Regions from separate parts of the Paenibacillus sp. NPDC057934 genome, predicted to be linked through region 2. Evidence: riboswitches for the same ligand, from Rfam matches in the RefSeq annotation. Region 2 holds a riboswitch; the other holds the start of a gene.

Region 1 (3,409 bases), on a different contig from region 2:
TGCAGGCGTCTTCACAGAAGAATCAGCCGGAACCATCAGATGATTCAAGGGGTGTCTGACAATGGCTGCGATGGAGAGGACAGGGATCTGTTCCCCGCGTGCCATCAGCACCTGTGGCTGGTAACTCAGCGCAAGATCAATCTTGCCCGCAGCTACGAGCTTCAGCGCATCATTGCTGTCAGCAGGCATCTGAATCTCTACATCAAGTCCTTCCTCAGCAAAATATCCGTTCTCCTGAGCAGCGTAAAGGAAGGAATGAACAGCATTCGGATACCAGTCCAGCATCAGCGTAAGCTTATGCGGCTTACCGGAGTCTTCCCCGGTTTTGCTACCAGCGCCTCCTGACTTTGCTGCTTCGCCGCAGCCACTCGTAAGCAATGCTGTCACTACTGCAAGTAGCAGCAGCGGAACAATTTTTTTGAAACTGTGATGTCTTGTAATCATTTGTGAAATCCTCTTTTCTTGAAAATAATCTTTTCGATCATAGTGATAATCAGAAATAAACCAACGCCCATCGCGGATAGCAGGACCACTGCGGCAAACATTTCCTTGCTCTGCAAGTTTCCTGCCATCCTGCGGCTAAAATATCCAAGTCCCTTGCTGCCACCTAGCCATTCGCCAATCGTCGCCCCGATCACACAGTAGACCATTGACAGCTTGAGGCCGGAGAAGAAAGAGGGCAGAGCCAGCGGAATCCGTATCTTGAGCAGAATTTGGCGGGTGCTGGCGCCCATGGTGCGGAGCAGGTCCTCATAAGCGTGATTCTTCTGCTGTAACCCGTCATATGCTCCAACCACCACTGGGAAAAAGGCAGTCAAGAATACTACCGCCACCTTACTCCACAGTGTGTATCCGAACCACATAATAAAGACAGGAGACAGCGCGATGAGTGGAATGGTCTGGCTGATGATAATAAAGGGATAGAGTGCCTTTTCCAGCGGACGCCACGTGTGCATGCCAAGTCCCAGCAAGGTGCCGCAGGTAACGGACAAGGCGTAGCCAAGCAGTACCTCTTGTAACGTAGCGGGTAAATGCAGCCCGAACAATATGTTCTTGTTCTCGAACAGAGACGCTCCTATCGACAGAGGACCTGGGAGAATGAATGGTGGAAGGACTCCGGTCCGCGCCAGCATCTCCCATAGACCGAGAATAAACAGCAGCAGAAGAAGAAACGGTCCGTAATTCTGCAAGTTTTTTCTAAACAGCCGGGTTGTCATACAATTTGCGCTCCAATTCAGCCCGCAGCTCTATAAAACGCGGTTCATAATTCATTTTGCTATGCCGGGGCCTAGGGAGATCCACGAGTATTTCTTCCACGTATCCTCCGGCCTGTCCAGGTAAGAGGTAGATGCGGTCACTGAGCAGCAGAGCCTCTTCTAGATCATGCGTAATGAAGAGAATCGTCTTGTCCAGCACATCCAATATCTCCAGCAACCAGCTATGCATTTCCCGCTTGGTCATGTGATCCAGGGCCCCAAAAGGTTCGTCTAGCAGCAACAGGTCGCCCCCCGTAATGAGCGTTCGAAGAAAAGCCACCCGCTGCCGCATTCCGCCTGATAGTTCATGGGGGAACGAGTTTTCAATACCGGCTAGACCTAAACGCTCCAGCAATTCAATTACATGACTAGTAACCTCGGCTTTGCTACGGCTCCGCTTGATTTCCCAAGGAAGCAGGCAATTCTCCAGTACCGTCCTCCAGGGTAGCAGCAGATCCTGCTGAGGCATATAAGCGACCTGGCCCAACCGCTTGGCGGTAACCGAAACACCGTGAAGACGCAGATCCCCGCTGCTTGGCTCAAGCAATCCGGCAATAATTTTGAAAAGCGTGCTTTTTCCGCATCCGCTGGTTCCAACAAGGGAAACGAACTCACCTTGGTGAACCGCTAAGGATATATCTGAGAGTACCGGTGCATCTGCGGATTTGGCGTAGGCGTAAGATAAATTGTGTACAGAGATGATTTCCGTAATCCGCGTAACCTCCTTAGCACGATAAAAAGACCCCTTCATCTCCCGGCGGAAATAAAGGGGCCTAAAATTTAAGTTTGCAAAAAGAAGTGCCATGCAATACCCGAATTTCAGTTCCACTTCCCTCCGCTGGTATGATCCAGATCAGGTTCCAAGGGTCCGAAGCTTACCGCATTCGTCTCAGCCAATTCAGGCTCCCCTAGTGAAAAAATACTTTTATCGCTATCAAGTTTCATAATTCGGTTATAAATATACCATATTTTATAGTATTGTAAATAGCAGGGCATATTAAATTCATTCAACCAGGGTGATCTCATTGGAATTAAACAAAGCAACCTGTAGTAGTGTCGGTAGTTATAAACATGCACTGACTAAGGGGAAGAAATATAAAATATTAGATGAAAAAGAAGAAATGATCAGAATCGTCGGAGACCAAGGTAGGAGAGTTTGGATCAATAAGTATTACTTTTATTTTAATGACGAAGAAGTGCTTATATTGACTGATTGGAAATTCGATGATGATGTTGAAACAATGGAATTCATTGAAATTACATTAACATTTAATGATCGAGTAAAACGTTGGTGCATCATTACGACACCGGATAAGTTAAAGCAGTATTTTGCTAGACTAGCAGCACCAGAATTACCAGGGATTCATATAGGACACATGATAATAGTGCAAAGGATAGATGTTGATACTGTGAATGCATTTTTGCGACAAATGGATAACCAAGGCGAATTACTTAAAGCATCATTACCACTAGGTGAAGGATCAGAAGACGAAGATATCTCGGGGCTACTCTAAACTGTTAGTAGTATCTGATAACAACGCTGTAATGAAAGGAGCGTCAAGATGAAAGAAAGGACTGCGAAATCAACTTTACAAGTATTTTTTTTATTTGGATAGTGTTTATCGTAATTTCATCGATACAGTTGTTGCTAAATATTGTGCAAGAGCGCCCCACTTGGGTGATAACTTTAGTGTTCCTACCTATACCAATGTCTGTGTTTCTTGCGGTTGAGAACAAAAAAAGTAATAAATGTAACAAATATTTAGAGGAAATAAGAGGTGTTAGACCTCTATAAGGAGTAATAAAGTGCAAAAAGCATCTGAAGCAGAAAAGTTGAATATCCTTGATTTATTCGGAAGATTGGATGTTGAAGAGTATGACAATCCTGGTTCTATTTTTAAATATATAGGAATATTAGATGTACACGCTAAGCGCTTATCTGAAGAGGAAGCAGCGTCGATACTAGGCTCGGAGCTTATTAGCAGGAATGAATCTAAATTTGTAGATTACTTTCGCCGATGTGTACAAACCATCCCAGGTCGGATATTTGTTAAGAGGTGCCCAATTAATGCAGGACGGGATAGCCGTGAGAACGTGTTCAAAATAGAAGAAAGTGATGAATTGCTGGATATTATAAAACAGATTGCTCGAGA
Region 2 (3,409 bases):
ACGTATTATATGACTAATGAACAGACCTTCTGCTGCATCAGCCGGGCAGAACGCCCGCTCGCCATACAGCTTGCCAATCAAATGTATGGAGAATATTATTATGGCCTGCTACTTAGCATGTTTCACAAAATTGTCCTGCTGAAGCTGGCGAATATGCACTCCCGGCTCCGCATCAATCGGGATGATGACGATATTGAGGATTTGATCTTCTTCATCAATAAATTCTCGGCCAAATTTTATTTTCTGGAGCTGATTTCCCAATCACAAGGTCGGGAGATTTTCTTCCAGCTCCGCAAAGTTTATGGCAACGATGCGCTATTCGACGAGGTGAAGCAGACACTGAATGATCTGTTTCAGTATCAAGTGAAGTACCAGTCGAAACGGCGGGATATGCTGCTGATGATTCTGACCGTCTTCACTGTAGTGAGCGGTATATACGGAATGAATCAAGTGATTGATGATCTGGAAGGGACCATTAACTGGGGCAAAATGATGCAATATTCCCTATTCCAGTATTTCGCGCTAGTGCTGACCTTCAGCGGCATTGTGATCAGCGTTGTCTTGACGGTGCGGGAGATATGGAACGGCATCCGGGCTCGCCGCCGGAAGAAAATCAAATATCAGAATTAGCCTTCGTTACTCTATCTGCTGTTCCAATGCACGACACGTATCAGTAAAAACAGCGGCTAGCAGGGAATCTAACGACTGTGGGGAATTTAGATCCCCCCGCCGGGCCTGTTGCTCAATGCTTGCGCACAGAGAAGCAAAGTATCCTGCGCCAATGCTGAGGCTGCCTGACTTCAGGCTATGGGCAATTCCGGCAATGCTCGCGGAATCGCTGCTGTCCAAGGCTAACCGAAGCGCCTCCAGTCTCGGCGGCGTATCGGTCTTGAACATTCCAATCAGTCCGGCGAACAACCCTTCGCCATCTTCATCCAGTGCTTTGATGCCAGCGACCGTCTCTTCATCGATTAAATATTGCTTATTTAGCATGATAATTCCACCTCTTAAATAGTTTATGTTATCCCTCTCTTCCGCCTCCAACTTCAAAATGAACAACAAAGCTGCTGGACAACGAAAAGAGGGGAGTCTATAATTACACCGTAAGCAAGAAGCATCACCCGTTAACTTCATAGCACCAGGGGGGCTGGGATTGGCCGGCTGAGAGTGTATCCCTCAAGATACTGACCCTTATACCTGATCTGGATAATGCCAGCGTAGGAACCGTAATTGAGCATGGCTGCTTTAAGGCCTATGCCATCCTTGCGCAAAGCCGCGTCCCGTTCATCTTCGGGACGCTTTTTTATGGTATATTTCCGATTAACACAATTCATGGGGAATTGAATCGCGCTGCCTGTACTTTAGGTGGCAGATGACGGTGTGAAGACGGGGAATTCGCCGGAATTAACGCAATCACTGCGAAGAACCGGTACCAAAAGGAGAGAGAAGAACATGGGAGTCAAGAAACTGCTTATGCTGGGCCTGACCTGTCTGCTCGTTATCGCCGTTGCCGGATGCGGCAGCAATAACAGCAACTCTGCCGAAGGCAACAAGGAAACCGGCAAGACAAACACCGGAGCCTCTACCGGGAAGCCAGGTACATCGCAAGAACTGACCAAAGTCAAGATCGCGCTCGACTGGACACCGAACACGAACCACACGGGGTTATATGTCGCAAGAGATCTTGGGTATTACAAGGAAGAAGGACTGGATGTTGAGATTGTGCAACCCGGCGCGGCTGGTGCAGACACGATGGTCACTTCCGGTGAAGCCGCTTTTGGTATCGGATATCAGGAAGGCCTGACTTTGGCCCGTCTGCAAGGCGTACCGCTGGTCTCGCTTGCCGCCATCATTCAGCATAATACATCTGGTTTTGCGGCCCCCAAGAGCAAGGGCATTACCTCTCCGAAGGATTTTGAAGGAAAAACATACGGAGGTTGGGGCTCCCCGGTGGAAGAAGCAGCACTCAAAGCTATCATGGACCCGGAAGGTGCCGATGTGAAAAAGGTAAAGATCATCAATATGGGCGAAGCCGACTTTTTTACAGCTGTGAAGCGGGATATTGATTTCGCCTGGATTTTCTATGCCTGGACCGGTATTCAAGCTGAACTGCGCGGAGAACCCATCGACATGCTCTATGTAAAGGACTACGCACCACAGCTCGATTATTACACACCTGTGCTGACCACCAGCGAGAAAGAGATCACCGAGCATCCCGAGATCGTCAAAGCCTTCGTTAAAGCGACCTCCAAAGGCTACAAATACGCCATCGATCATCCAGAGGATGCTGCAAACGTTCTGATCAAAGCCGTCCCTGATCTCGATCCGAAACTTGTGATGGCCAGTCAGAAATGGCTCAGTCCAAAATATCAGGATGATGCGCCGCGCTGGGGGGAACAAAAAGCTGAGGTCTGGAAAAACTATGCTGACTGGATGTATGGCCTTAAGCTACTTGAGCAACCAGTAGATACCAGCAAGGCGTTTACGAATGATTTCCTGCCTGCAGCACAGTAATGAATGGATTCATATTTAACCATACTATATTGAGAGAGGATTGATCATTTTGGCTAACACACTGCTAAGCATTCAAGTTATCCCTAAAACCCCTAACAATGAGGATTCCATCCCTTATGTGGATAAAGCGATCGAGGTCATTCAGAAGTCCAGTGTGAAGCATCAGGTGAACCCGCTCGAAACGACGATGGAAGGCGAACTAAATGACTTGCTGGACATCGTGCGCGAAATGCATGAAGCACTGGTCCAAGCCGGCAGCCCAAGCGTGATCTCCCAGATCAAAATCGCCCACAATCCGAACGGAATCAGCATGGACAAACTGACGGAGAAATACCGGCCGTGAGATCGTCCTGGAAGCAGATATGGCCGCCCATTGTGGCGGTCGTCTTCTTTTTAGCGGTATGGCAGCTGGCGGTATCTTTCTTTGATATTGAAAAATGGATTCTGCCCAGCCCCCGTGATATCGGTCATGAATTCGCTGGCAATCCAGCCGGCGTCTGGGACCATACGCTGGCTACACTGAAGCTGACGCTGATTGGCTTTCCCATCGGTACCGGCGTAGGGCTTGCGGTGGCGCTACTACTGCACCTGATGCCTTGGGCGAAACGTGCTTTTTACCCGCTGCTGATCCTGAGCCAGAACGTGCCATCCATCGCCCTAGGTCCCTTGCTTGTCATCTGGTTCGGCTTCGGTCTGCTGCCGAAGATGGTGCTGATTACGCTGGTCTGCTTCTTCCCTGTCGCCGTGGCCGCCATGGGCGGGCTGTCACAGAGTGACCGGGTGATGCTCAATTATATGAAAATGGCGGGGGCGAGCAAGTGGCAGATTTTCACCAAGCTGGAGCTGCCTCATTCTCTGCCTGCGATCTTCTCCGGGGTTAAAATCTCCGCCACCT

What was found. Region 2 has a riboswitch for thiamine pyrophosphate ahead of ACFVRY_RS11245 (ABC transporter substrate-binding protein). Riboswitches for the same ligand answer to the same signal wherever they lie in the genome.
Region 1: linked by a shared signal. The riboswitch ahead of ACFVRY_RS01665 (ABC transporter ATP-binding protein) and the one ahead of ACFVRY_RS11245 (ABC transporter substrate-binding protein) in region 2 are both predicted to bind thiamine pyrophosphate.

What each region holds. Positions count from the first base shown of each region.
Region 1 is NZ_JBHVPB010000001.1:352,663-356,071, forward strand. Features, by position in the region: gene ACFVRY_RS01655 (ABC transporter substrate-binding protein) at 1-444, opposite strand, end outside; gene ACFVRY_RS01660 (ABC transporter permease) at 441-1,217, opposite strand; gene ACFVRY_RS01665 (ABC transporter ATP-binding protein) at 1,198-2,007, opposite strand; TPP riboswitch at 2,070-2,176, opposite strand; gene ACFVRY_RS01670 (hypothetical protein) at 2,282-2,770, shown strand; gene ACFVRY_RS01675 (hypothetical protein) at 3,063-3,409, shown strand, end outside.
Region 2 is NZ_JBHVPB010000004.1:305,727-309,135, reverse strand. Features, by position in the region: gene ACFVRY_RS11255 (hypothetical protein) at 1-630, shown strand, start outside; gene ACFVRY_RS11250 (Hpt domain-containing protein) at 637-993, opposite strand; TPP riboswitch at 1,131-1,242, shown strand; gene ACFVRY_RS11245 (ABC transporter substrate-binding protein) at 1,453-2,514, shown strand; gene ACFVRY_RS11240 (MTH1187 family thiamine-binding protein) at 2,564-2,857, shown strand; gene ACFVRY_RS11235 (ABC transporter permease) at 2,854-3,409, shown strand, end outside.